DNA from 2 places in the Ureibacillus sp. FSL K6-2830 genome. Region 1 is predicted to be linked to the other one. Evidence: a T-box and tRNA genes for the amino acid it is inferred to sense, from the RefSeq annotation. Region 1 holds a T-box; the other holds one or more tRNA genes.
What was found. A T-box is a leader RNA that pairs with one kind of tRNA and senses whether it is charged. The one in region 1 lies ahead of cysS (cysteine--tRNA ligase), so its partner is inferred to be a tRNA-Cys.
Positions count from the first base shown of each region.

Region 2: it has a tRNA-Cys gene. The T-box ahead of cysS (cysteine--tRNA ligase) is inferred to sense a tRNA for this amino acid. The anticodon was not compared.

Region 1 is NZ_JBBOQR010000001.1:1,468,286-1,482,996, forward strand. It holds gene rpoB (DNA-directed RNA polymerase subunit beta) at 1-2,065, opposite strand, end outside; gene NSU17_RS07275 (class I SAM-dependent methyltransferase) at 2,310-2,909, opposite strand; gene rplL (50S ribosomal protein L7/L12) at 2,998-3,363, opposite strand; gene rplJ (50S ribosomal protein L10) at 3,437-3,937, opposite strand; ribosomal protein L10 leader region at 3,970-4,113, opposite strand; gene rplA (50S ribosomal protein L1) at 4,181-4,879, opposite strand; gene rplK (50S ribosomal protein L11) at 4,989-5,414, opposite strand; gene nusG (transcription termination/antitermination protein NusG) at 5,666-6,202, opposite strand; gene secE (preprotein translocase subunit SecE) at 6,352-6,537, opposite strand; gene rpmG (50S ribosomal protein L33) at 6,582-6,725, opposite strand; gene sigH (RNA polymerase sporulation sigma factor SigH) at 6,807-7,454, opposite strand; gene NSU17_RS07320 (NYN domain-containing protein) at 7,525-8,037, opposite strand; gene rlmB (23S rRNA (guanosine(2251)-2'-O)-methyltransferase RlmB) at 8,040-8,789, opposite strand; gene NSU17_RS07330 (Mini-ribonuclease 3) at 8,791-9,201, opposite strand; gene cysS (cysteine--tRNA ligase) at 9,203-10,606, opposite strand; T-box leader at 10,733-10,946, opposite strand; gene gltX (glutamate--tRNA ligase) at 10,995-12,455, opposite strand; gene ispF (2-C-methyl-D-erythritol 2,4-cyclodiphosphate synthase) at 12,645-13,124, opposite strand; gene ispD (2-C-methyl-D-erythritol 4-phosphate cytidylyltransferase) at 13,302-14,012, opposite strand; gene NSU17_RS07355 (PIN/TRAM domain-containing protein) at 14,044-14,711, opposite strand, start outside.
Region 2 is NZ_JBBOQR010000001.1:2,287,723-2,302,433, reverse strand. It holds gene rpoN (RNA polymerase factor sigma-54) at 1-146, opposite strand, end outside; gene NSU17_RS11370 (acyl-CoA dehydrogenase family protein) at 334-1,488, shown strand; gene NSU17_RS11365 (acyl-CoA dehydrogenase family protein) at 1,485-2,537, shown strand; gene NSU17_RS11360 (enoyl-CoA hydratase/isomerase family protein) at 2,743-3,549, shown strand; gene NSU17_RS11355 (CaiB/BaiF CoA transferase family protein) at 3,681-4,835, shown strand; gene NSU17_RS11350 (IclR family transcriptional regulator) at 4,980-5,747, shown strand; gene NSU17_RS11345 (MBL fold metallo-hydrolase) at 5,775-6,572, opposite strand; partial or broken gene NSU17_RS11340 (transposase) at 7,121-7,321, shown strand; gene NSU17_RS11335 (hypothetical protein) at 7,618-8,160, shown strand; gene NSU17_RS11330 (hypothetical protein) at 8,496-8,774, opposite strand; gene NSU17_RS11325 (DHHA1 domain-containing protein) at 8,936-9,400, opposite strand; gene NSU17_RS11320 (ISL3 family transposase) at 9,528-10,403, shown strand; partial or broken gene NSU17_RS11315 (transposase) at 10,508-10,672, shown strand; tRNA gene NSU17_RS11310 (tRNA-Leu) at 10,811-10,893, opposite strand; tRNA gene NSU17_RS11305 (tRNA-Cys) at 10,944-11,017, opposite strand; tRNA gene NSU17_RS11300 (tRNA-Gly) at 11,025-11,099, opposite strand; tRNA gene NSU17_RS11295 (tRNA-Gln) at 11,105-11,179, opposite strand; tRNA gene NSU17_RS11290 (tRNA-His) at 11,214-11,289, opposite strand; tRNA gene NSU17_RS11285 (tRNA-His) at 11,316-11,391, opposite strand; tRNA gene NSU17_RS11280 (tRNA-Trp) at 11,418-11,491, opposite strand; tRNA gene NSU17_RS11275 (tRNA-Tyr) at 11,496-11,580, opposite strand; tRNA gene NSU17_RS11270 (tRNA-Thr) at 11,589-11,664, opposite strand; tRNA gene NSU17_RS11265 (tRNA-Phe) at 11,672-11,747, opposite strand; tRNA gene NSU17_RS11260 (tRNA-Asp) at 11,756-11,831, opposite strand; tRNA gene NSU17_RS11255 (tRNA-Met) at 11,836-11,912, opposite strand; tRNA gene NSU17_RS11250 (tRNA-Val) at 11,933-12,008, opposite strand; tRNA gene NSU17_RS11245 (tRNA-Glu) at 12,013-12,087, opposite strand; tRNA gene NSU17_RS11240 (tRNA-Ser) at 12,101-12,193, opposite strand; tRNA gene NSU17_RS11235 (tRNA-Asn) at 12,202-12,276, opposite strand; rRNA gene rrf (5S ribosomal RNA) at 12,291-12,406, opposite strand; rRNA gene NSU17_RS11225 (23S ribosomal RNA) at 12,529-14,711, opposite strand, start outside.

The DNA of each region.
Region 1 (14,711 bases):
ATTCAACATGTTCAACGATTCCTTCATACTTATTAACTACAGCAGCACCAGAGTCACGAGCGTTTACGTATTCCATTCCTGTCCCTACATACGGAGCCTCTGGTTGAATTAATGGTACTGCTTGACGCTGCATGTTTGCACCCATTAATGCACGGTTAGAGTCGTCGTTTTCTAAGAATGGGATACATGCTGTCGCAGCAGATACTACTTGTTTAGGTGATACGTCCATGTAGTCAACTAATTCTCTTTTGAATACTGTGTTGTCTCCACGGAATCGACCTAAAACTTCCTCGTTGGCAAAAGTTCCGTCTGGATTTAACGGTGAGTTTGCCTGAGCTACGATGTAGTTGTCTTCCTCATCGGCTGTTAAGTAGTCAATTTGGTCTGTCACTCGGCCTGTTTCAGGATCAACACGACGATAAGGTGTTTCAATAAAACCAAACTTATTCACTTTCGCATAAGTTGATAATGAGTTAATTAGACCGATGTTTGGACCCTCTGGTGTTTCAATAGGACACATGCGGCCATAGTGCGAGTAGTGAACATCCCGCACTTCCATACCAGCACGTTCTCTCGTTAAACCACCAGGTCCTAAAGCGGAAAGGCGGCGTTTATGCGTCAATTCTGCTAGCGGATTTGTTTGGTCCATGAATTGCGATAATTGAGAGCTACCAAAGAACTCTTTTATTGATGCAATTACTGGACGAATATTAATCAATTGTTGTGGTACGATTGACGCTGTGTCATTAATTGACATGCGCTCACGCACAACTCGTTCCATACGCGATAGTCCAATACGGAATTGGTTCTGCAACAACTCACCAACAGAGCGTAAACGACGATTTCCTAAATGGTCGATGTCATCAACATTTCCTACACCATAAAGTAAGTTGAAGAAGTAGGATAATGACGCGATAATATCCGCAGGAGTCAAATGTTTTACCTCTTCATCAACGTAAGCATTGGAAATGACATTGATGATTTTTCCATCTTCGTCATTAGGAGCATATATTTTAATGGATTGGATTGTAATATCTTCATCCAATACACCACCTACTTGAGATAATGTACGGAATCCAACACCCTTCTCTAAATAAGGAATAATTTTATCTAACGTACGTCGGTCAAGAATTGTATCTTTTTCAACAATAATTTCTCCTGTTTCAGGATCTACTAACGTTTCTGCGATTTTTTGATTAAATAGACGATTTTTTATGTGAAGCTTTTTATTCATTTTATAACGCCCAACGGCTGCTAAATCATAGCGTTTAGCATCGAAGAAGCGGGAATATAGCAAGCTTTTTGCACTTTCAACTGTTGGTGGTTCACCTGGACGAAGGCGTTCATAGATTTCTAATAGCGCCTTTTCAGTGCTATCTGTATTATCTTTCTCAAGCGTATTTCTCAAATACTCATTATCACCGATAATATCGATAATTTCTTGGTCTGAACCAAAGCCTAACGCTCTTAGTAGCACTGTTGCAGGCAATTTACGTGTGCGATCGATGCGAACATAGATAATATCTTTTGCATCCGTTTCAAACTCCAGCCATGCCCCACGGTTTGGAATGACTGTTGCACCGAAGCCTTTTTTGCCGTTTTTGTCCGTTTTATCGTGATAATATACGCTTGGTGAACGTACCAATTGGGATACAATTACACGCTCGGCACCGTTAATAATAAAAGTGCCTGTTTCTGTCATTAATGGGAAATCCCCCATAAAGACATCTTGTTCTTTAACTTCATCTGTTTCTTTGTTATGAAGACGTACCTTTACGCGCAATGGTGCTGCATAAGTTACATCGCGCTCCTTACATTCATCGACATCATATTTTGGTTCTCCTAAAGAATAGTCGATGAATTCTAGCGAAAGATTGCCTGTGAAATCCTCAATAGGGGAAATTTCTTTAAACATTTCAAGCAATCCTTCTTTAAGGAACCAGTCGTAAGAGGCTGTTTGAATCTCTATTAAATTCGGAAGCTCCAGCACCTCTTTAATACGCGCAAAGCTTCTACGCTGGCGGTGTCGTCCGTACTGAACTAGTTGACCTGTCAACTTATTCACCCCTCAATAAAGCGATAATAGGTCTTTGCAAAATCAAATAAATAGTGTATGATTTTCCAAAGACAAAAAGAAAACGAGACTTTTTCAAAACCTCATTTTCGGTTAAACTTAACTTATTCATGGCAAGTATACCCACATAAAAATTATTGCATACAAAAGGGCATACTCCCAAAAAATAATATTTTTGCATTTTATTATGTTATCATAGCCGATTTGTCAAGTCAATATTTAATGGGAATTCGTTTTATTTTTCAGCTTTGATAATCCAATATCCCTTTTTCTTCTCGACAATTTCCACTGACCGAAACTTTTCTTCCAAATACTTTAACGTAGATGGTGCTCCTTGTTTCTTCTGAATCACAACCCAAAGTTCTCCACTTGTACACAAATGCTGATAAGCCCCGTCATAGATTTTAAAAACCGTCTCTTTCCCAGCTCGAATTGGCGGGTTCGTTAACACAGCAGCAACTTGGACTTGCTCATCCACATATACACCGTCACTTTCATAAATACGCACATTTTGGATTCCGTTCAATTCTGCATTCTTTCTAGCTAATTGAAGTGCTCGCTCATTAATATCCATCATATATACTGTTCGCTCTGGATATTGTTTTGCTATCGCTAACCCGATTGGACCGTAGCCACAACCAACGTCTAAAACAATTCCTTCTACATCGGGCATGTTAAATGTATCAATTAACAAACGGGATCCAAAATCTACTTCGCTTTTACTAAACACTCCTGTATCTGTTTCAAATAAAAATGAGTGTCCTAATAAAGTAAACTGCCATTGTTGAGGTTTACTTTCCGTTTGAGGCTTTCGTGAATAATAATGTTCAGTCATTTGAGTGGCCTCCCTAAATAAATGAAGAAAAGCTCGCCAAATAGGACGAGCTTTTTATTTTTTGGTATAAACGATACTCAAGCAATTATTACTTAAGTTCTACAGAAGCGCCAACTTCTTCAAGTTTAGCTTTGATTTCTTCAGCTTCTTCTTTAGAAACGCCTTCTTTAAGTGGTTTTGGAGTGTTGTCAACTAATTCTTTTGCTTCTTTTAAGCCAAGGCCTGTAAGTTCGCGTACAACTTTGATAACTTTGATTTTTTGATCTCCAGCGTTAGCTAATACTACATCGAATTCAGATTTTTCTTCTGCAGCAGCACCTGCAGCAGCGCCACCTACAACTGCAACTGGAGCAGCAGCAGTTACGCCGAATTCTTCTTCGATAGCTTTTACTAAATCGTTTAATTCAAGAACTGTCATTTCTTTAATAGCTTCAATAATTTGTTCTTTAGTCATTCCATATTCCTCCTATATAGGTATTTTTGTTAGGCTATTTGCCTGTATTCGAAATATTGGTTTAAGCGATAAATTACGCACCTTGTTCTTCTTTTTGTTCTGCAACAGCTTTTGTTGCAAGAGCGAAGTTGCGGATTGGAGCTTGAAGTACAGATAGTAACATTGAAAGTAAACCTTCGCGAGATGGAAGGTCAGCAAGAGCTTTAACCTCTTCAACTGTAGCAACGTTTCCTTCAATAACACCCGCTTTAATTTCTAATGCATCGTTTTCTTTTGCGAAGTTGTTAATGATTTTAGCTGGTGCTACAACATCTTCTGTAGAGAAAGCGATCGCATTTGGACCTGTTAAATATTCATTAAGTCCTTCTAGTCCAACTTCTTCAACAGCACGGCGAGTTAAAGTGTTTTTATAAACTTTAAATTCTACGCCAGCTTCACGAAGTTGTTTACGCAATTCAGTAACTTGAGCTACGTTTAAACCGCGGTAATCAACAAGCACTACAGAAGCAGAATTTTTAAATTTGTCTGCAATCTCTTGTACTTGTACTTTTTTTGCTTCAATTGCCTTAGACATTTTGACACCTCCTATTAGAATGGGTCATTCATACCGATAAAACAAAAGCCTTCGTGTAGACACACGAAGGCATAAAAAGTCATCATCTTAAAAAAGAATCCGATTTTATGTCCTCGGTAGGGAAGTTTAAGTGCAAAGAGCACCCCTACTGTCTACGGTACAAATGGATTACTATATTCAGAACATCATCCATAATACTAACGAATAGGATGAATGTCAATAGTTTTATTCTATCTTTATTTATTATTTAATCACTACGCTAGAAGCGTCAATTTTAATTGATGGCCCCATTGTAGTAGTGATGTTTACAGATTTCATGTAAGTACCTTTAGCTGCAGCAGGTTTTGCTTTTTGAATTGCTTCGAATACAGCTAAGAAGTTTTCTACTAATTTTTCTGTTTCGAAAGATACTTTACCGATAGGAGCGTGAACGATACCAGCTTTATCAGCGCGGTATTCTACTTTACCTGCTTTGATTTCTTGGATTGCTTTCGCAACATCGAAAGTAACTGTTCCTGTTTTAGGGTTTGGCATTAATCCTTTTGGACCTAAAATACGACCTAATTTACCAACCTCACCCATCATATCAGGTGTAGCTACGATTACATCAAACTCAAACCAACCTTGTTGGATTTTGTTGATGTAGTCTACATCGCCTACATAGTCTGCTCCAGCAGCTTCAGCTTCTTTTAATTTTTCACCTTTTGCAAATACTAATACACGTTGAGTTTTACCTGTTCCGTTTGGAAGCACAACTGCTCCACGGATTTGTTGGTCATTTTTACGAGTATCAATATTTAAACGGAAAGCTACTTCTACTGTTGCATCAAATTTAACATTGCTTGTTTTTTGAGCTAATGCAACAGCTTCTTCTACTGGATATAATTTAGTTTTATCAATTAATTTTGCAAGTTCTTGCATTCTTTTACTGCGTTTTACCATTACTTTTTCCTCCTTTGTGGTTTTAGCGGAAATTTACCTCCCACGAATAAAGGTTGCGTGTTCAACAGAACTTGCGCAACCTACAAAAACTAACACGAATTACAATGGATTAGTCAACGATTTCAATACCCATGCTTCGTGCTGTACCTTCAACCATTGCCATAGCCGCTTCAACAGATGCAGCATTTAAATCAGGCATTTTTAGTTCTGCGATTTCGCGAACTTTATCACGTTTAACCGTTGCAACTTTTTTACGGTTTGGCTCACCAGAACCTGATTCAATACCTGCTGCTTTTTTAAGCAATACAGCTGCAGGTGGAGTTTTTGTAATAAAAGTGAAAGAACGGTCTTCGAATACTGTAATTTCAACAGGTATAATTAAACCTGCTTGATCAGCAGTACGAGCGTTAAATTCTTTACAGAATCCCATGATGTTTACACCTGCTTGACCTAATGCAGGACCAACTGGTGGCGCTGGATTCGCTTTACCAGCAGGGATTTGAAGTTTAACGATTTTAATAACTTTTTTAGCCACGAGACACACCTCCTTAAGTCCGTGATGTGGTATATTGGGTTGCCCCTCCCACTCAAATATACATTTATCAGCCATGCCGATAAAATATCATTAACTCATATCTCAGACTAAAAAAACTAGTCTGACCTATGAAATGATATCATTTTTCATATTCTTAAGCAAGTAAAAATATTATAAAGATATAAATTATTTGTTAACCAAATTGGTTAAAATGTGCAAACCATTGAAATTTTTTACTCTTTTTCAAAGGTTTATACCCGTTGTACTTGTTCGAAATCTAATTCCATTTTCGTTTCCCGACCGAACATGTCAACTGAAACTTTTACTTTTCCTTTATCCACATCGATTTCCTCTACATTTCCTTGGAAATGAGCAAATGGTCCATCTAACACTTCAACTAGATCGCCAACAGCAATATCTAACTCGCCAATTGCTTTTTTGTGTAATCCCATTGAACGAAGCAGACGATCTACTTCTTCAGGCAGTAAAGGTGTCGGTTTTGCTCCTCCGCCTGATGAGCCAATAAATCCTGTCACTCCTGGGGTATTGCGAACAACGTACCAAGAATCATCAGTTAAAATCATTTCAACTAATACGTAACCCGGGAAAACTTTTCGCATCACCGTACGTTTTTTTCCATCTTTTAAATCAGTTTCTTCATGTTCAGGGATGATTACACGGAAAATGAGATCTTGCATCCCCATTGTTTCTACTCGTTTTTCGAGATTTGCTTTTACACGATTTTCATAACCTGAATAAGTATGAACTACATACCATTGTTTTTCCATAATGTATATTGGACTATTCGTCCTTCCCTCCTTTACAATTACAACCCGTTGAATCTGTATTTAATATTATAATTTACAACATAAATGAAAAAAACCCGCGAAATGTTAGACGGGCTATTTTTCGAAAGATATTTAGTATGGGGCTATAATTATATTTTTAAATACCAACGGAATGCTCCCGAAATCAATAAATCTACAAGCACAAAAAAGATTGCTACAAAAATGACTGTTGTGATTACAACAATCGTATATTTTGTAAGCTCTTTGCTTTTTGGCCAGCTTGTCTTTCTCATTTCGGACATAACTTCTTGCAGAAATTGTTTTATTTTGCCCATTCTAGCTTAACCTCCGAATAAATCATCTGTCTTCTCTATTTCAACTAGCGCGTTTGTTTGTGTAATGTGTGTCGATTGCAGCGCTGACAATACTTTTTCAATTGTAATCTAGTTGAGCTATCTTGTTCAGGATAAGTGTAATTTCTAGAACCACACTCTTCACAGCTTAATACAATTTTCTTTGCCACTGAAAAAACCTCTATTCTGGCATTTTATCTTTTAAAGACTAACACCAAAAAAACATGCTGTCAATAATTGAGGAAAGAGTTTCAAATAATTTCCCCATTTTCTAAATGGCGCTCCAATTTCCGTTTCACCCGTTGCAATGCATTATCAATTGACTTTACATGACGATTTAATTCTTCAGAAATCTCATTATAAGATTGTCCATCTAAATATAAAGTAAGCACTTGTTGTTCAAGTTCGCTTAAAATTTCGCTAATTTTTTCTTCCAAATAGGAGTACTCTTCTCGGTTAATCATTAAATGTTCTGGATTTTCTGATTCCGAGCATGTAATGACATCCATCAACGTCCGATCCGACTCTTCATCATATATTGGTTTATCAAGAGAAACATAGGAATTGAGTGGAATATGTTTCTGACGCGTTGCCGTCTTAATAGCAGTAATAATTTGGCGCGTAATACATAACTCTGCAAAAGCTTTAAAGGAAACAAGCTTGTCCTCTTTAAAATCTCTTATGGCTTTATATAAACCTATCATTCCCTCTTGTATAATATCTTCCTTGTCCGCTCCTATTAAAAAATAAGAGCGAGCTTTCGCCTTTACGAATACACGGTATTTATTAATTAAGTAATCTAACGCCTCTGTATTACCTTGATGCACTAGTTCAACAAGTTGTTCATCCGTTAGCTCGTCAAAAGATTGTACTACTTGCGATTGCTCTGTTTTTAGCAACGGCCTCACCCCAGACGTATAAATCATATTAGGAACAGTATATATGAATTGGAAAATATAGGTCAATTGATTATTTTAAACCTCTTCTCCATTTTTCGAAGGCTAACTCTACTTCTTTCGATAATGGGATTCTAGATTTGGGTCTTTCTTTCTGCGAAGTTTCTACTCTTTTTGATATTTTTGATTGAATAATTTCCAACTCTATTTCTAGTTCACGGGCTGATTTTCGAAGGGCACCATTCCCAAATATTACGTTTTGCTCCGTCATATCAGAAGTTGCTACGTATATTTGGACTTTCCTCCCTTTCAGCTCGTTTGATAATTTTTCAATACGCTCATCTGCCGTTTCGTTCTTTCTTGTAAAAATTACTTCCACTGCATTTTGTACATAGGATTTTTCTGCCCCGGAAACATGATAGGCGTCGAAAACAACAATCACCCGCCATCCCATAGCGGCTTTATATTCTGCCATTAGTTCAAGCAGGCGATTTCTAGCTCCCTCTAAATCTGTATCTTTTAAAGGTCGCAATTCTTTCCAAGCACCTATCATATTGTATCCATCAACTATTAGAATGTTTTTCATAACTAATCATTCACTTCTTGACGTTTTCGGTACACTTCATACATTAATAATGCCGCCGCAACAGACGCATTCAATGAATTAACATGCCCAACCATTGGCAAATGGTAGAGAAAGTCACATTTCTCCTTCAGTAGTCTACTCATTCCTTTCCCTTCACTTCCAATAATGATAGCTAGCGGCAAGGTAGCATCCATTTTTCGATAGTCGGTGCTACCTTTTGCATCTGTTCCAGCAATCCAGACGCCTCTTTCTTTTAACTCATCTACTGTTTGCACTAAATTGTTCACTCTGCAAACAGGAACATGCTCAATAGCTCCTGTAGAAGCTTTCGCTACCGTTGCTGTAAGTCCAACAGAACGTCTCTTTGGTATGATTATACCATGAACGCCAATCGCATCTGCAGTTCGCATAATCGAGCCAAGATTATGAGGGTCTTCTAGTTCATCTAAAATGATGAAAAATGGATCTTCGCCTCTTGCTTTGGCCACATCAAATAATTCATCGAGTTCCGCATACTTATAAGCAGCGACAGAAGCAACGATACCTTGATGGTTGGCGCTTGAAAGTTGATCGATTTTTTTCTTTGGCACAAACTGTACAAATACTCCTCGTTCGCGGGCTAAATCCAGCACTTCCTTAATTCCCGATTTTTTCACACCTTCACTAATCCATATTTTGTTCATTTCTCGGCCTGAACGAAGGGCTTCTAATACCGGGTTTTTACCAGCAATCATTTCTCCACTTTCGCTCATGTTATGACGCTCCTTTCGCTTCTTCAACGATTTGTATTGCATAATCAATTATTTTATTCATACGTTCATACTGTTTTGTTAAATAAAGACTGCCGAGAACTGCTTCAAATCCGGAACTATTCCGATAAGTTTGAACATCCGTATTTTTCGGAACAGTACCAGACTTTGCATTGCGCCCACGTCTATAAATTGCTAACTCTTCTTCCGTTAAATACTGTTCTTCTATCATGCGATGCACAATCATTGATTGAGCTTTAGCAGAGACATATTTTGTCGCCTCATGGTGCAGCGTATTCGGTTTCGTTCGACCGCTTAACAATAAATGTTCCCTAACGCGCACCTCTAAAACGGCATCCCCCATATATGCTAATGCAAGTGCGTTTAATTGCTTAATATCAACTAGTTGTGCCATCTTATGAACCTCGTTTCCAGCGAGTACCTTGTCGTGTATCTTCTAAAATTATGTCCATACTTAATAATTGGTCACGAATTTCATCCGCTCTCTTGAAATCACGATTTTTTCGTGCAATATTACGCTCTTCAATTAACTTTTCAATCTCTTCATCTAAAATTTCCATCTCAACAGCTAATTTAATTCCTAAAACACCACTAAGAACTTCAAATGTTTCAATAAATGCTTTTAGCACTTTTTCATCCGTATTTGTTTCGTTTACATACGTATTTGACGTGCGAGCTAGTTCAAATAAAACAGAAATACCGTTAGCTGTATTGAAATCATCATCCATTTCCTTCTCGAATTGTTTTTTCAACTCATCGATTTTTTCTAAATACAATTCACTATTTTCTGCAAGGTTCGTCGTAGATTTTAGTCGATGTTGAAGATTCGAATAAGCTGTGCGCAAGCGCTCCAATCCACTTCGAGCGGATTCAATCAATTCTTCTGAGAAATTGATTGGATGACGATAATGTACAGAAAGCATGAAAAATCTTAATACTTGCGGATCAATTTTCTGGATAATATCGTGGACTAATACGAAATTCCCAAGAGATTTTGACATTTTTTCGTTATCAATATTAATATACCCATTATGCATCCAGTAACGGGCAAAAAGTTTTCCGGTATAGCTTTCAGACTGAGCAATTTCATTTTCGTGGTGCGGGAACGTTAAATCTTGACCTCCAGCATGAATGTCAATTGTGTCACCTAGATGAGCTCTTGCCATTACGGAGCATTCAATATGCCATCCAGGTCGTCCTTCACCCCAAGGGCTACTCCAGTGAATTTCACCTGGTTTTGCAGCTTTCCAAAGAGCAAAGTCTAGTGGGTCTTCTTTCTTTTCACCCGCTTCGATACGTGCGCCTACTTTTAAATCATCAATTGACTGATGACTTAGTTTTCCATAACCTTCAAACTTGCGTGTGCGGAAATATACATCCCCTTGAGATTCATAAGCATACCCTTTATTGATTAATACTTTAATAAATTCAATAATATCATCCATATGTTCTGTCACTCTCGGATGAACATCCGCTTTTTTGCATCCAAGTGCAGTGATATCCTCAAAATAAGCTTTTATAAAACGCTCTGTCAGTTCAGAAACTTCTTCTCCTAACTCGTTAGCTGCCTTAATAATTTTGTCGTCCACATCGGTGAAGTTTGATACATACTTCACATCAAACCCTTTATATTGCAAATATCTTCTTACGGTATCATAGACAATGGCAGGACGTGCATTGCCTATATGAATGTAGTTATAAACAGTTGGTCCGCATACGTACATTTTTACTTTTCCCTCTTCAAGAGGAACAAATGGTTCTTTTCTTCTTGTTAACGTATTGTAAATTTGAATTGCCATGTCATTCTCTCCTTTAGCCAATTTTCTCCGAACAAATATATCCTTCTATAACTAAATTACCACCATTTCTCTACAGGTAGCCAATAAAAATTAGCTGAATAAAAAACGCCTCCATCATATCACTATGACAGAGACGCCAATTCGCGCGGTTCCACTCTGGTTGAAAGCATGAAGCTTTCCGCTCGAGGTCTTTAACGGTGACTAGCCGACTTGCCTACTCCATTTCAGCAAAGTGCTCAAAGGTGCATTTCCGTAAAATAGAGGTTTAGGTCACTTTCAGCCTGTGGTGACCCTCTCTTTCAAACATATTTTACGTACTTCTCCTTTTCAACGCTTTCACTTTTATATCATTATATCCAAGGCTCAAAAACCGTTCATCTAAAAAATATTAATTTGTGAATTTTTCTAATCGGGCTAAAACTTTTTCTTTGCCCACTAATTCGATTGCATCCGCCAATTCCGGACCATGAGTTTGGCCTGTTGTCATCACTCGAATTGGCATAAATAAGTTTTTCCCTTTATATCCAGTTTCTTTTTGTACTGCTTTAATTGCCGCTTTAATTGACGAAGCATCAAAAGCTTCCGAAGCCTCTAATTGCTGTTTAAATGATGCAGCCAATTCTTTAATATGTTCTAAAGCTAGTACTTCTTGGGCAGCTTCATCATATTCAATTTCATCTTTAAAGAACAAGCTAGATAATTCAACAATTTCTGCACCATAACTCATTTGATTATGGTATAACGCAATCAATTTTGTTGCCCATTGTTTTTGTTCACTAGTCAATTCTAAAGGAAGTAAACCGGCTTTTTGCAAGTGAGGAAGTGCTAAGTCTACTACTTCATCCAATGACAATTTTTTAATGTATTGGTTGTTCATCCATGTTAATTTATTCCGGTCAAACATTGACGGTGATTTTGATAAACGCTTCTCATCAAAAATTTCAATCAATTGTTCTTTTGTAAAGATTTCTTCTTCCCCTTCCGGAGACCAACCAAGCAATGCAAAGAAGTTGAACATCGCTTCTGGTAAATATCCAAGCTCTTTATATTGAGAAACGAACTGGATAATGGATTCATCACGTTTTGATAACTTCTTATGATTTTCGTTCACAATGATTGTTAAATGGCCGAACTCAGGGTATTCCCAATCGAAAGCATCAAAAATCATCATTTGTTTCGGTGTATTTGATAAGTGTTCTTCTCCGCGGAATACATGCGTAATTTCCATATAATGGTCATCTAAAACAACCGCAAAGTTATAAGTAGGAATTCCATTCGCCTTCACGATAACCCAATCGCCGATATCTTTCGATTCAAAAGTAACTTCTCCGCGCACTAAATCATTAAATTTGTATGTTACATTTTCTGGAACTTTAAAACGGATTGTATAAGGAATTCCCTGCGCTTCTTTTTCAGCGATTTCCTCTTTCGTTAAATGGCGGCATTTGCCTTCGTAAGTTGGAGCAGGAATGCCTTTTGCTCTTTGGGCTTCTCTTGAAGCTTCCAATTCTTCAGGTGTGCAGAAACATTTATAAGCTAGACCTCGTTCTAATAGCTCTTCCGCATGTTTCTTATATATATCTAGTCTTTCCGTTTGGCGATATGGCGCATAAGGTCCGCCAATATCTACAGATTCATCTGGAATTATTCCAAGCCAGCGCAGATTATCAAGCTGTGACGCTTCTCCACCCTCGACATTGCGCTCCGTATCCGTATCTTCAATGCGAACAACAAATGTTCCGTTGTAATGTTTTGCAAACAAATAATTAAATAACGCAGTACGCGCTCCACCAATATGTAAATGACCGGTAGGACTTGGCGCATACCGAACACGAACTTGTTTTGTCATAATTTTCCTCCTAAGTTTACCAGATAAAAACCTTCATTTTTAATTTGGCCACTACTAGAATATTGCCATTTCCAATGCTTCCCTTAACTTTTGTACATTTTACCACTCTGTCTTCACATTGAAAAGTTAATGAGAGGGAAGAAATTTTAACTTTCTGGAACGAATTCATCTTCTTTCAACATTTGAGAACTATTGCTTTTTTATTAACAATATTGTTGCTAATGCTGCTATACCTTCTTCTCGGCCAACAAAGCCTAATTTTTCCGTTGTAGTTGCTTTGACGTTTACTTGAGACGGGTTCGCATCCAAAAGTTCTGCTATGCGATTTCGCATTTGCTCAATATATGGAGCCATTTTAGGCTTTTGAGCCATAATTGTACAATCAACATTCCCAAGAATATACCCTTTATCATTTACTATTTTCCATATATACTCCAATAATTTCGCTGAATCTGCATCTTTATATTTTGGATCTGTATCTGGAAAATGACGTCCGATATCTCCTTCTCCAATTGCTCCAAGGGCCGCATCTGTAATTGCATGTAATAACACATCCGCATCGGAATGACCAACAAGGCCTTTCGTATGAGGTATCTCTATGCCTCCGATAATAAGTGGCCGCCCTTCTTGAAACGCATGCACATCAAATCCTTGTCCAACACGAAACATATTGTAGCTGCATGATGAAAGACTGTTCAGCCTTATATGCAGCGTTCACCATCCTTTACTGTAAAATCAGATTCCAATTTGCCACTTCATATATTAACATATTTCCCATTTGTATGGATTGTAAGCATGCATTTAACCCAATTATTATGTATGGAAACAAGAAAAGACCTCACCAATCTAAAAGATTTGTGAGGTACCTTCTTTCTGCATCTGGCGGTTTTTTAAGATGGCTTCACCAAATAATAAATCTTCTTTCGTCGTCATTTTAATATTTTCATAATTGCTTTCAACAATATGGATTTCATAACCGAGGCGCTCCACTAGCATCGCTTCGTCCGTTCCTAAAAATCCTTCTTTTTCCGCTACATCCTCCGCATGCCGTAACAGTTCGTAACGAAATGCTTGCGGCGTTTGGATTGACCATAGGTTTTCCCGATCTACCGTTTCAACAATAATACCATCTTGTACTTTTTTCATCGTATCCTTCGCTCGAACTCCTGCTATCGCAGCCCCTTTTTCATATGCGGTTTCCACTAAACGGTCAATGACTTGTTGGGATATAAACGGTCTTGCAGCATCATGGACGAGAACAATCTCCACATCATTCATTACTTTTAAACATGAATGAACAGAATGTTGACGTTCTTTCCCTCCATTTGGTAAACCCTTTACCTTTGTAATTTTATAATCTTTTAATAAATGTTGAATATAGTCCCTTTCTTCTGGTTTTACCGCTAAATATATTCCCGTACAGTTTCTATCCTTTTGAAAAATTTCGAGGGTGTGAATGAGGATCGGTTTATTCGCTAAAGATAAAAATAATTTGTTTTTTCCCGCTCCCATCCGTTTTCCGCTACCGGCTGCTGGCAATACTACTTCGTAATCCACGTGCTCAACTCCTACTCTTACTTTTCAACGGTTATGCAACTTGTTCGTCTTTTGGTTTAGCAAAAATCATGCGACCAGCGGATGTTTGCAGTACGCTTGTAACGGTGACTGTAATAGATTGCCCAATGTAACTACGACCACCTTCTACAACTATCATCGTTCCATCATCTAAATAAGCAACACCTTGATTTTGTTCTTTTCCATCTTTGATGACAACGACTTGCATATCCTCTCCTGGTATAACAACCGGTTTTACTGCGTTCGCAAGCTCATTAATATTCAATACTTGTACATGATGAAGATCACATACTTTGTTTAAGTTAAAATCATTTGTTAAAATTTTTGCTCCCATTTTTTTCGCTAATCGTACTAATTTTAAATCTACTTCTTGAACATCATCAAAATCTTCTTCAGAAATGATGACATTTACCGTTTTTCCGTCTTGTAATTTTTTCAACATATCTAACCCTCTTCGTCCACGGGTACGCTTCAATGTATCACTGGAATCCGCAATATGTTGTAATTCGGTTAATACGAACTGCGGCACCACTAAAACACCTTCTATAAATCCTGTTGTTGCGATATCCGCAATTCGACCATCTATTATGACGCTCGTATCTAACAATTTATATAGCGTTTTTTCTTGTGAAACAACTTGCCCAGAATCTCCAACTTTCTTTTTTGATCCTACACCGGATT
Region 2 (14,711 bases), 820 kb from region 1:
AAAGTAAGCAATGGGTTCTCATTTGCTTTTTCAATTAAATATTGTTCCAACTCCAAACTGGACATTTGCAAGATTTCCAAACTTTGAATTTGATCTAATCGCAGAGTTTTCATTAATCTATTTTCCAATTTTACTTGCATTTGCATTGTGTTCCCCCCATTTTTTAATCCCCATTTAATTTTTCCCTATAAAATTATTTATCTACATGAAAGAGAAAAAATAACAAAATTGTTAGAATTTTTTATATTTTTTATTGACACCTTAAAAAACTATGATTATATTTGTAATACGATAACGATTACCGTAATACGGTAAAATAAGGAGGATGATGTCATGTTTCGATTGCCAACAGTACAATTTACGCAGGAACAAGAAACGTTTCGTTTAGAAGTCCGCAAATTCCTGCAAGAGCATGTTAAAAAAGGAACCTTTACCCCAAAATGCGATTCCTGGTTGAGCGGTGTCGATCCTTCATTCTCAAAACTCATCGGTGAACAGGGCTGGATTGGCATGACGTGGCCAAAAAAATATGGAGGTCAGGAGAGGAGCACTATTGATCGCTATATTTTAACGGAAGAGTTTTTAGCAAGTGGAGCACCTGTTGCAGCCCATTGGTTTGCGGATCGTCAAACGGGGCCATTGCTACTTCGTTACGGTACAGAAGAACAAAGGCAATTTTTCCTGCCAAAAATCGCCCGAGGGGAATGCTACTTTGCCATTGGTTTAAGTGAACCAAACAGTGGTTCGGATTTGGCTTCGGTTCGTACACGGGCAGAAAAGGTAGAGGGTGGTTGGATTGTGAACGGTCAGAAAATTTGGACAAGCAACGCCCACGTATGTCATTACATGGTGACTCTTGTACGCACAAGTCCATTTGATGGAAAAAACAAACATGCAGGATTGAGCCAACTGATTATCGATTTACATGCAGAAGGAGTATCAATAGTTCCGATTAAATTTTTAACAGGTGAACATCATTTCAACGAAGTATTTTTCGATAATGTGTTTGTTCCAGACAATATGGTTGTAGGCCAGATTGGAAATGGATGGGAGCAAGGCTTGGCAGAACTTGCATTTGAGCGAAGTGGTCCGGAACGTATTTTAAGTACGTATCTCCTAATAGACGAATTGATTCAAGAATTAAAGCTTCAGGACAATAAAGAAGGATTAAAACAAGCAACAAAACTTCTTTCCCGTTTATGGAGCCTGAGGAATTTATCCATTGGAGTTGCAAAATTATTGGAATCCGGCGATGGAAAAAACGTTGCCATACCTGCATCTTTAGTAAAGGCAATCGGTACTAAGTTTGAACAAAGCGTTCCTGAGGTTGCACGACTGCTCGTTGAAACCTATCCAAAACTGGATGCAGAGAGAAAATTTGACCGCTATATGGCTCAGTCCATTTTACATTCACCCGGTTTTACAATCCGCGGTGGTACAACAGAAATTCTATACGGTATGTTGGCGAAAGGGGTTGTGGCGAAATGAGCGAAATGAAAGAGATGATTTTAGATGTTGCGGAACGCATGTTGGAAGATCGTGTTACAAAAGACGTAGTGGATGTGCTTGAAAAAGGTGATTGGTCAAAAGATACTTGGACATTATTTGTAGAAAACGGTATGGTCTCCGTTGCCCTTTCAGAAGAACATGGCGGTGCTGGAGGAGACTTAGAGGACCTTCTAAATCTTGTACGTTTAACAGGTAAATATGCTGCACCCATTCCTTTTGCAGAAACAGCATTTGCCAACTTCATACTTGAAACCAGCAATCTGGCAGTAGTTGATAAAATTGCGACTTACTCCCTTCAAGATGGATTTATTTCTCAGAATAATCAAATTAATGGTGTATTGCACAACGTTCCTTGGGCAAGACATGCCAAATATCTAGTAGCCCTTGTACAAAGCAATCAAGGGGTGCATGTTGCACTAATCGATTTGGCTAATGCTACGATACAGCCAAGCACTAACTTGGCAAGCGAGCCACGGGATACAGTCATATTGAATAATGCGCAAGCACACTCTTCAGCCGTTTTATCGGATGAACAAATTTTCTATTTCAAAACAATCGAAACTGCATTTAAAATCGCTTTAATGACGGGGGCCATTGAAAAAATCAATGAGTTATCTGTCCAATATTCAAAAGAACGGGAACAATTTGGACGCCCAATTCACCGCTTCCAGTTGGTGCAATACCAAATCGCACAATTAGCTGGGGAAACCGCCATTGCAATTGCTGCATTCAATAACGTTTGTGCCGCTATTCAATCACAAAAATTATTGCATGAAGTTGCATTTGCGCGCATCCGTTTTGAAGACGCAATTTCAACAGTTGCTTCCGTTTCCCATCAATTGCATGCTGCAATTGGTACGACACATGAACATGCATTACACCAATACACTCGACGTTTATGGGCTTGGCGGGATGAAGGAACAAATGCGGATTTTTGGAGTGAACATATTGCCGACTATTTATTGAATCGTGATGCTGAATTGTGGGCTTATCTCACAAAAACAGCTCAAACAGTTGTAAAAAAATAATATTTCTCAATTGAGTAAATTTAAGAAAAGCCGTGCTTTCGGGACGTTTTACTGCACTTTCCTCCAGTGTTTCACTGGAAAGATATCAGTAAACATCCCGTATCACCTTCCCCTTTCACCTTTTGAAATTTTTTGACTCAGATATTTTTTTAATAACGAAACTTAGCAGAAAGATAGAACAAGAATTTTAAAGGAGAGATTTTTTATGGCTGATTTAATTTTTGAAGTAGAAAATCATATTGCTACGATTACATTAAATCGTCCTGAAAGCTATAACGCTTTTAGCGAAGAAATGATTGCCAATTGGATAAAAGCACTGGAAACAGTAAGAGATGATGATTCGATACGAGTGGTCATTGTAAAAGGAAACGGAAAAGCGTTTTGTGCTGGGGGCGATGTGAAAGCCATGCAAGCTGGAGAAGGTTTTTTCAAAAGCAAGGAGGACATCTCTTCCACCGGATTGGCACGTAAAAATTCACTATGGAAGAAAATTCAACGAATTCCTTTGCTTTTGGAAGAAATCGATAAACCTGTGATTGCACAAATACACGGCTTTGCAATGGGAGCTGGACTGGATATGGCATTAATGTGTGACATTCGAATTGCTGCAGTCTCAACAAAGTTATCGGAAAGCTATATAAACGTTGCCATTGTGCCAGGAGATGGTGGTGCATATTATTTACCGAAACTTGTTGGCATCGACAAAGCATTGGATATGTTTTGGACCGCAAGGATTTTTACAGCTGAGGAAGCAAAAGAATTGGGATTCGTAACCTTTGTAGTAGATGATAATGAACTTGAACAATTTACCCGCTCGTATGCAGAAAAGCTTGCAAATGGACCGCAAACAGCCATTCGTTTTATTAAACGGGCAGTTTATCAAAGCCAAAAAATGGATTTACGCTCAGCGCTTGACTACATTTCATCTCAAATGGCCATTGTGACAGAACTTGATGACTTTAAAGAAGGCGTAGATGCAGTAGTCAATAAGCGTAAACCTTTTTATAAATAAGACAACTATTCGGGTGCAATATAGATGTAGTAATGAAAAAAGAAGCCGAATGATATATAACTTCATCAAGTATAGGGAAACATGCAGTACGTAAATTCTCTGGAAAGTAAATTTAGAGAGGAGAATTGAATATGCAACAGCCTCTACAAAATATAAAAGTCATAGATTTATCCCGAGTTTATGCTGCACCAGCAGGCTCTATGATTTTAGGCGATTTAGGTGCAGAAGTCATCCGCATCGAGCATCCAAAAGGCATGGACAGCATGCGTGATTGGGGTCCATTCATAAATGGACAAAGCACCTACTACCTTTGTGCCAACCGCAATAAACTCTCCATCACGCTTGATTTAAAAACGGATGAAGGGAAAGAACAATTAAAAAACTTAATTAAAGATGCAGATGTTTTATTAGAAAACTTCAAAACTGGCGATATGCAGCGGATGGGGCTTCATTACGAAGAACTAAAAAAAATCAATCCCCGCCTCATCCATTGTGCAGTAACAGGATTCGGCCAAACTGGTCCTCTCGCACATATGCCTGGATTCGATCCAGTCATTCAAGCAATGAGCGGTTTAATGGACGTTACAGGGCAACCGGATGGCGAGCCGACAAAAGTCGGGGTGCCTATTGCCGATATTTTAACTTCTCTATATGTTGTCATTGGCGTATTATCAGCATTGCGCATGCGTGACATGACTGGAGAAGGACAATTTATCGATCTTTCCCTGCTTGATGTGCAAATTAGCAGCCTTGCAAATGTTGCAAGTGCCTATATTAATGCCGGCTTCATTTCTAAACGTTTAGGCAACCTTCATAATAATGTCGCTCCATATCAAGTTTTCAATTGTGCAGATGGTCCATTGATGATTTGTGCAGGTACAAATGACCAGTTCCGTAAACTATGTAAAATGCTTGGCCACGAAGAATGGGTGGAAGATGAACGTTTCTTAACGAATTCCCTGCGCAAAAAACATGAATCGATTCTTAGCCAAATGATATCTGAAATTACGCTTACTAAAACACGGGATGAATGGATTCTCTTATTACATCAATATAAAATCCCTTGTGGAAAAGTGCATACCATTGCTGAAGCTCTTGAGCAGCCTCAAGTAAAAGCTCGCAACTTAATTGGAGAACTCGAACATCCTCAATATGGCAAAGTCAAATTCATTAAAAATCCATTGCAATTTTCGGGCTTAAATATCCAATATAAACTTGCACCTCCATTGCTTGGCGAACATTCCGATAAGTATTTGGAACAACCAATAAATTTTAAACAGTCATAAAACACTTTCGTTAATATGAAACAACTTAAATATTCTTATATAATAGTGGAATAGCAAAAGAACTCATTTTGCATTTTCTCTTTAATGAAGTAGGTTTCCCGGACAAGTGTTAAACTAAAAAACTGCATGAAGTAGGTGTAAGAATTGGATAAAGTAACATATGAAAAAAACTATACAATTACATCGCTGCACAAAGCCATTCGAGTATTAAAAGCATTCTCAAATGATGAACCGAGTCTTTCCTTAACAGAACTCAGCAAAAAAACTGGAATAACCATCTCCAGTTTGCAACGCATTGTTTCTACCTTCGTTGTTGAAGGATTTTTGCATAAAAATGAGCAAACAAAGCGTTATCAACTCGGCCACTCATTATTATATTTAGGAAACTTAGTGAAACAAGAGTCGAGCTTAATTCTTGTAGCAGAACCCATTTTAAAACGTTTAAACGAAGAAACAAAAGAAAGTCTTTCACTTAATATCATCGATGGTTATGAACGAAGATGCATTTTAAATTTTGATTCATCATATCCACTTTCAACAAAAATGCTAGTAGGTGACACTTCCCCACTTTACGCAGGAGCATCATCAAAAACGCTGCTTGCATTTATGCCTAATTATAAGGATTATGTAAATAATGTTCAATTAGATAAGATTACTGAACATACCGTAAAAACAAAGGAACAGCTCCTGAAACAATTGGAACAAATTCGTGAGCAAGGGTATTGCATCAGCAACGGTGAAAGAGTTCGCGGAGCATGGTCCATATCTGTTCCCATTTTAAATGCAGCACAGGAATCCATTGCATCAATCAGCATAGTCATTCCAGTAATTCGATATACGGATTACAATGAAACAGAACTCATACAAAAAATGCAACAAGCCGCAAAAGAAATTGAAAATCAATTGTATTAGGTGCCAGGCACTTTTTGTACCTAGCACCTATTCATTCAACAAGAACCGTACATTTTCCTCATGGCACTTCTTTAAACTTCTTTTGTAACGATATGAATCAACTAAATGTTCATGTTCTGCATTGGACTGAATCACTTGTTTAAGGTTATTAATATATTTAAGGCTATCCTGTTTTCTTATTAGAATTTCTTCTGTGCTGCGAGCAACATGGCCATGCCCTGTAATTAAGAATTTAATTCGGTGAACCGATAAAATCGCTTCCGTTTTTTCTAATGTTTTCATATAGTCGGTTGAACTTGAATAAATAAATGGGAATTCTATATCGGATAAATAATCGCCTGCAATCCAAATCCCGAGAGGCTCAACAATTGCAAAGATGCCATCATCCGTATGTCCCTTCGCTTCATAAAAAGTGAGCGTGGTATTGCCGATTTTCAGTTGCTCGCCGTCTTTCTTCACAACAATATCCACGTTGGGATAAACTACCGGAGTTTTTCGATCGATATAATACTCATCATCAAACGCCTTTACTTGTTCCAGAATCTCATTTGGATTTTTCAACTGAAAGGCTTCGCTAGCAATAACAATTGCTTCTGGAAATGCTCCAGCCCCCACGATGTGGTCCCAATCGGAATGAGTGATAATCAAATAAACAGGTCGGTTTCCTTTCATGCTTACTACATGCTCACGAATTTCATCCACTTCAGAAGGAAGCAGACATGGATCGACGACAATCACACAATCTTCAGTTTGAATAACAGTGGACGTAGTTTTATAAAGTTGGCTTTCGAATACGGTGAGGTGTTTGTCTTGATATTGAATCATATTGATCTCCTCTTTGTATTAATTTGTCACTATCGTAAATCTTCAATATTACCAATTTGAATCTCTTTCAATGATTGCTCTAAACAATATTCTAAGTCATTACGAGTACGTAATAAACGTTGAAAAGTACGCCCTTAGCTATCTTAAAAAGGAACCGTATTTACTTTTCACGTTACTCTATATACTGTTTTGTTTAATGGTGGTTAGTTTTTTAATCAAGAATTTGTCGGGAGATTTTGATATGTTGTTTTTTGATTAACTCATTTCATTTTTGTCTTTTATAACAAGCTTGCTTAACTTATTGATTTCTTGTAATTCTGTAAAGATAAAAAATTTTATTCCATTCTTTGATAATTATTATGGGAATTTGAATTTTAGAAAGTAAAAAAACTGTGGGATTGAACCCACAGTTAATTTTTTAATATTTCAATGAAATAATTTAGTTTGTCTATTGAAGTGATATTTTCATTACTAGATGTAGTATAGATTTATGGACACAACTTGGTTAAGTCATTAATATTAAACTAACGAAAGGTTGTGTCCGAATCATGAGTCAAAAACGGTATAATCAAGAATTTAAACAAACAGTAGTTGAGCTTTATCGCTCAGGCACTCCAGTCAGTCAACTCTCTAGCGAATATGGTGTTTCAGAAGTAACGATTTATAAATGGATTAAGCAACTCTCTCCAATTGAATGTGAACAGGAATTAACTTTGGCTGATATAGAAGCCATTCAAAAAGAAATGATTGAGCATTTTTTAGAGCCTGCTAAAAGTGCTGAAGAGATTAAAAATGATGAAAGTCTAACAGGTTTAAGCCTTCTAAAAGCAATGTCACCTAAATTTCAGAACTGGACAATTCTTGAGGCAAAACATTATTATCATAAAGTTTTTTCTGTTGAACCTCAAGATCATGAAATTCAATTATTTTTTGAATATCTTGGTACATTAGCTGAATTAAAAGCATACCAACAGGAAGAGAAAGATTTAAAACATAAAATTGAAAAATTAGAGAAAGAAATCAGAAGATTAAAGGGGGAAATGGTGTGAGTAAGGGTTTGATTTCACCAGAATTAAGAGAAAAACGCATTTTAATTTTACAATCTTTATTAGAATCTTTAAAAGTCCATTATCCTAACGCGATTTTTGATAAAAGCAAGGAAGGGAGGTATAGATTGTTAATCCCCTATACAACAAAGGATCAGTTTATCGTTGATTTTTCATCTGAAGTACCAGATGGAATTAGAATGGGATTTGTATTAGACATTGATCAACCAGAACCTAGAGATGAAGGAAGAAGAAAAGAATTTCAAAAAATAATAGCTCCATACCTTCCTCAGTTAGCAAAGATGTTAGATGCCGTAGTAATTGAAAAACAAAAGAATGAATCGATAATAAAGGATGGCCGTTTTTCCTGGATAAAAAATTCTGCCCATCGAAGAATGGGATTACATCAGTATAGAAGATTTTCAAATATTAATTTTGAAAATGACTCAGTTGACGATATCACAATAGTCATATTACCTGTTATTGAACGTTTTATAAAGTCAGTTTCAGAACTAATAACCAAAATAAAATTGCCTAATTAATACTCAGGGGGGATGATGAATGGCTAAAACAACAGGGGTACTTAGAGGATTTGATAAAGCTGGCAGATTCGTTATTCCTGCTGAATGGTTAGAACGTTAGAACTTGGAGTGGATGATCTTTTAGAAATTAGCTACGATGGTACCACAATATATCTCCGTAAACATCAACCGTTTTGTGTTTTTTGTGGTGAGCAGGATGAAAAGCTGGTTTCATTTAAAAATAAAAACATTTGTCAGTCTTGTGCAGCAGAGATAACTTCAGTAGTTCAAAGTTCATTAAAGGTAGAAGAAATAAAATAAGCAAAGGAGCCTTGAAAAAAGCCAAGGCTTCTTTGTTATTTAGCTAAGCGAAGATCATGAATAAGAAAGTCTTTTGTTATTGGACAGTTAGGCGTATATAAGAATTCGGTCAATGGGTATGCTTGGAGTTTTGTTACGTATCCCCCTTTAAAGAAAGCAATTGCTTCTTTTTTGTTTGTCGTTAATTTTAAGTGTTCATTGTTTTTACCGAATGTTTGAAACTGTTTGATTGCCAGCGGTGAGCAGTAAAACAACGGCTTTGGAAATGACATTCCGAATGGTTCTAACGCGCTTAAGTCATCAAAAATATGCATAGGGAACTGATGTAAGGGAATGGTACTAATATATTTTAATTTTGGATTTAGTGGCGGTTCGTCTAAGGCTGCTAGTTGAATCGCTTCTTTAAAAGCATGGATATGATCGAAATCGAGTTGAATCGAAAAACCAGCAGCGGCTCGATGACCACCGTATTTGGTTAGGAAATGTGAGCATTTCTCTTAATCACATTAATAATGGAGAAATCTGTACTATTTACACTTCTGGCAGAACCGGCTCCTGTCGAGGAAATCACAACCGCTGGCTTTTTGAATTTATTTGCTATTTTTGCGGCAATGAGACCAATAATTCCGCTGTGAAAATCATCGCAAACAACAATAACATTTTGTTTGTACCATTGGTTTTGAATAATTTGTTCCTCAATACGTCGGAATTGTTCTTTTGTCATTTGTTGCCGCTTTTTATTTAAAGTCATTAATGAATAAAGATCGGCTTTTGCACATAAAGGGTTGACTAGGATATCGACAGCTTGGTTTGGATCACCAATTCGTCCCGACGAGTTAAAAATCGGTCCAATTTGAAAGCTAATGGTGGAACTATCGACATATTTAATTCGTAACATCTCAAAGAGTTTTTTTAATACAGGGGTTGGTGTATAATTCATTTTCTGCAATCCAAGTTTACAAATAATACGATTTTCTCCTTTAAGAGGCATTAGATCCGCAATCGTACCTAACGTGGCAAACTCAATAAATTCGTAAACATGTTTATCCCAAGGAAAAGATATTGCGATGAAACATCATGTTTCTCATGCCACTGTCAGTCGTGTCATTGACAGCTTTTATAGCTACTATCAACCAAATGTTCACTACCTTCCAAAGCATTTGTGTTTTGACGAGTTTAAATCAGTGAAATCCGCAGCTGGAGCGATGTCCTTTATTTTCTGCGACTCTGAAACGGGGGAGATTGTGGATATCGTGGAGGACCGGAGATTACATGTCCTCAAAGAGTATTTCTTACGGTATTCCAAGAAGGCGAGAGATGCGGTAAAAACGATTGTCATCGATATGTACAGCCCTTATATTTCCTTAATCCAAGAAGTTTTCCCTAAAGCGGAAATCGTACTCGACAAATTCCATATCCTCCAACTATTTAGCAGAGCTTTAAACAAAACGCGCATCAACGTCATGAATCGGGATAAAAAGAATTACAATAAATTGAAAAAATACTGGAAGCTCCTTCTGAAAGATCAAACAAAACTTGATTATAAGAACTATACATATCATCGTTGCTTTAAAAAGCATATGTGTGAGGTGGAGATTCTCCACTATCTCATTGATTTAGATTCTGAATTAAAAGCGTCCTATGAGTTATATCAATACGTTCGACATTGCATCAAAACCAAAGACTTTGAGCTCTTGAAGAAAACCTTGGCGAATAAACAGAACAGCGTTTCCAGCTATATGAAAACCGCCATCAAGACAATCAACAAATACATCAATTACGTCGAGAATACGTTGAAATATGATTATAACAACGGCATTTTAGAGGGGATTAATAACAAAATCAAAGTGATTAAACGCATTTCTTTCGGTTATCGATCCTTCTATCACTTTAGAAACCGAATATTCATTACCCAAAACTTAGCGAAAATAAAAACAGCTTAGGGGAACCTCGAATTTCCCCTAAGCCATCCGATTACATATTACCAAATAATGTCACTAAAATTTATTCACCAACACCATTTGACAAAGAACCCAAATACATCAATTACGTCGAGAATACGCTAAAGTACGATTATAACAACGGCATTTTAGAGGGAATTCATAACAAAATCAAAGTGATCAAACGCATTTCTTTCGGTTATCGATCCTTCTATCACTTTAGAAACCGAATATTCATTACCCAAAACTTAGCGAAAATAAAAACAGCTTAGGGGAACCTCGAATTTCCCCTAAGCCATCCGATTACATATTACCAAATAATGTCACTAAAATTTATTCACCAACACCATTTGACAAAGAACCCATTATTACTGAAGGCTTTGATGATATAAGGTTTCCTTGAATCCTAATGCCGATGGTGGGAGTCGAACCCACACTCCTTTTGGGAACACGATTTTGAGTCGTGCGCGTCTGCCAATTCCGCCACATCGGCATAATAAAAAAGAGAAAAAAATAAATCGGTTAAACCGATATTTATTTTTTTGGAGGCGGCTACCGGATTCGAACCGGTGATAAGGGTGTTGCAGACCCGTGCCTTACCGCTTGGCTAAGCCGCCAAATTACTGGAGCGGAAGACGGGGTTCGAACCCGCGACCCCCACCTTGGCAAGGTGGTGTTCTACCACTGAACTACTTCCGCATGAATGGCTGGGGTACCAGGATTCGAACCTGGGCATGACGGAATCAAAATCCGTTGCCTTACCACTTGGCTATACCCCAATAATATTATATAAACAACTTATATTCTATTTTATGGGGCGGCTGATGGGAATCGAACCCACGTATGTCGGATCCACAATCCGATGCGTTAACCACTTCGCCACAGCCGCCAAAAGCAGGCATATTAAAATATGTATGGGGCGACTGATGGGAATCGAACCCACGTATGTCGGATCCACAATCCGATGCGTTAACCACTTCGCCACAGTCGCCAAAATATCTTGATGAAAATTAAAAATGGCAGGGGCAGTAGGAATCGAACCCACACCAAAGGTTTTGGAGACCTCTATTCTACCGTTAAACTATGCCCCTGTAATGGTGGAGGGGGGCGGATTCGAACCGCCGAACCCAAAGGGAACGGATTTACAGTCCGTCGCGTTTAGCCACTTCGCTACCCCTCCGGAAAGTATGGTGCCGGCGAAAGGAATCGAACCCTCAACCTACTGATTACAAGTCAGTTGCTCTGCCAATTGAGCTACACCGGCATATTTATGGTGGGTCGGGACGGAATCGAACCGCCGACACTTTGATCTTCAGTCAAATGCTCTACCAACTGAGCTACCGACCCACTTTTTATGGCGGTCCCGACGGGACTCGAACCCGCGATCTCCTGCGTGACAGGCAGGCATGTTAACCGCTACACCACGGGACCACTTTGGTTGCGGGGACAGGATTTGAACCTGCGACCTCCGGGTTATGAGCCCGACGAGCTACCAGACTGCTCTACCCCGCGATAATGTTAATTATTTTTTATGGTGGAGGATGACGGGATCGAACCGCCGACCCCCTGCTTGTAAGGCAGGTGCTCTCCCAGCTGAGCTAATCCTCCTAATTGGTGACCCCTACGGGATTCGAACCCGTGTTACCGCCGTGAAAGGGCGGTGTCTTAACCACTTGACCAAGGGGCCAATCTCTTAATTATGGCGGAGAGTAAGGGATTTGAACCCTTGAGACAGGTTATCCCCGTCTACACGATTTCCAATCGTGCTCCTTCAGCCTCTCGGACAACTCTCCAAGAAGAATGGCTCCGAAGGTAGGATTCGAACCTACGACCAACCGGTTAACAGCCGGTTGCTCTACCACTGAGCTACTTCGGAATGATTTTATATAAGCCTAGCAACGTCCTACTCTCACAAGGGGAAGCCCCCTACTACCATCGGCGCTAAAGAGCTTAACTTCCGTGTTCGGTATGGGAACGGGTGTGACCTCTTTGCTATCGCCACTAGGCTTGATTCCTTACCGAAAGACAAGTATTATTATATCATATTCTATACTTTTTTCAAGTATTTTTTATATTTTTTAATTACGAGAGGTTGTTCTCTCAAAACTGGATAACGACATTGAAATGATTGGTTAAGTCCTCGATCGATTAGTATCCGTCAGCTCCACACGTCACCGTGCTTCCACCTCGGACCTATCTACCTCATCGTCTTTGAGGGATCTTACTTGCTTATGCAATGGGAAATCTCATCTTGAGGGGGGCTTCATGCTTAGATGCTTTCAGCACTTATCCCGTCCACACATAGCTACCCAGCGGTGCCTTTGGCAAGACAACTGGTACACCAGCGGTGTGTCCATCCCGGTCCTCTCGTACTAAGGACAGCTCCTCTCAAATTTCCTACGCCCACGACGGATAGGGACCGAACTGTCTCACGACGTTCTGAACCCAGCTCGCGTACCGCTTTAATGGGCGAACAGCCCAACCCTTGGGACCGACTACAGCCCCAGGATGCGATGAGCCGACATCGAGGTGCCAAACCTCCCCGTCGATGTGGACTCTTGGGGGAGATAAGCCTGTTATCCCCGGGGTAGCTTTTATCCGTTGAGCGATGGCCCTTCCATGCGGAACCACCGGATCACTAAGCCCGTCTTTCGACCCTGCTCGACTTGTAGGTCTCGCAGTCAAGCTCCCTTATGCCTTTACACTCTGCGAATGATTTCCAACCATTCTGAGGGAACCTTTGGGCGCCTCCGTTACCTTTTAGGAGGCGACCGCCCCAGTCAAACTGTCCACCTGACACTGTCTCCCAAGCCGATCAGGCTTGCGGGTTAGAATTTCAGTACAACCAGGGTAGTATCCCAAGGGCGCCTCCAGGGAAGCTGGCGCTCCCCCTTCTACGGCTCCTACCTATCCTGTACAAGTTGCACCGAAATTCAATATCAGGTTACAGTAAAGCTCCACGGGGTCTTTCCGTCCTGTCGCGGGTAACCTGCATCTTCACAGGTACTATAATTTCACCGAGTCTCTCGTTGAGACAGTGCCCAGATCGTTACGCCTTTCGTGCGGGTCGGAACTTACCCGACAAGGAATTTCGCTACCTTAGGACCGTTATAGTTACGGCCGCCGTTTACTGGGGCTTCAATTCGGAGCTTCGCTTGCGCTAACTCCTCCTCTTAACCTTCCAGCACCGGGCAGGCGTCAGCCCCTATACTTCACCTTACGGTTTTGCAGAGACCTGTGTTTTTGCTAAACAGTCGCCTGGGCCTATTCACTGCGGCTCATCAGGGCTTGCACCCCAATGAGCACCCCTTCTCCCGAAGTTACGGGGTCATTTTGCCGAGTTCCTTAACGAGAGTTCTCTCGCTCACCTTAGGATTCTCTCCTCGACTACCTGTGTCGGTTTGCGGTACGGGCACCTCCCGCCTCGCTAGAGGCTTTTCTTGGCAGTGTGAAATCAGGAACTTCGCGCATAACGCGCTCCCCATCACAGCTCGGCGTATTAGGAAGCGGATTTGCCTACTTCCACGCCTTGCTGCTTGGACACGCTCGACCAACGGCGTGCATTCCCTATCCTCCTGCGTCCCCCCATCACTCAAACGGCGGGGAGGTGGTACAGGAATATCAACCTGTTGTCCATCGTCTACGCCTTTCGGCCTCGACTTAGGTCCCGACTAACCCTGAGCGGACGAGCCTTCCTCAGGAAACCTTAGTCATTCGGTGGATGGGATTCTCACCCATCTTTCGCTACTCATACCGGCATTCTCACTTCTAAGCGCTCCACCAGTCCTTCCGGTCTGACTTCGACGCACTTAGAACGCTCTCCTACCACTCGTGCAACGCACGAATCCACAGCTTCGGTGAATCGTTTAGCCCCGATACATTTTCGGCGCAGCGTCACTCGACCAGTGAGCTATTACGCACTCTTTAAATGATGGCTGCTTCTAAGCCAACATCCTGGTTGTCTAAGCAACGCCACATCCTTTTCCACTTAACGATTACTTTGGGACCTTAGCTGGTGGTCTGGGCTGTTTCCCTTTTGACCACGGATCTTATCACTCGTAGTCTGACTCCCGTGTATAAATAGCTGGCATTCGGAGTTTGTCTGAATTCGGTAACCCGAGGTGGGCCCCTAGTCCAAACAGTGCTCTACCTCCAGTATTCTTCACACGAGGCTAGCCCTAAAGCTATTTCGGAGAGAACCAGCTATCTCCAAGTTCGATTGGAATTTCTCCGCTACCCACACCTCATCCCCGCACTTTTCAACGTGCGTGGGTTCGGGCCTCCAGTGAGTGTTACCTCACCTTCACCCTG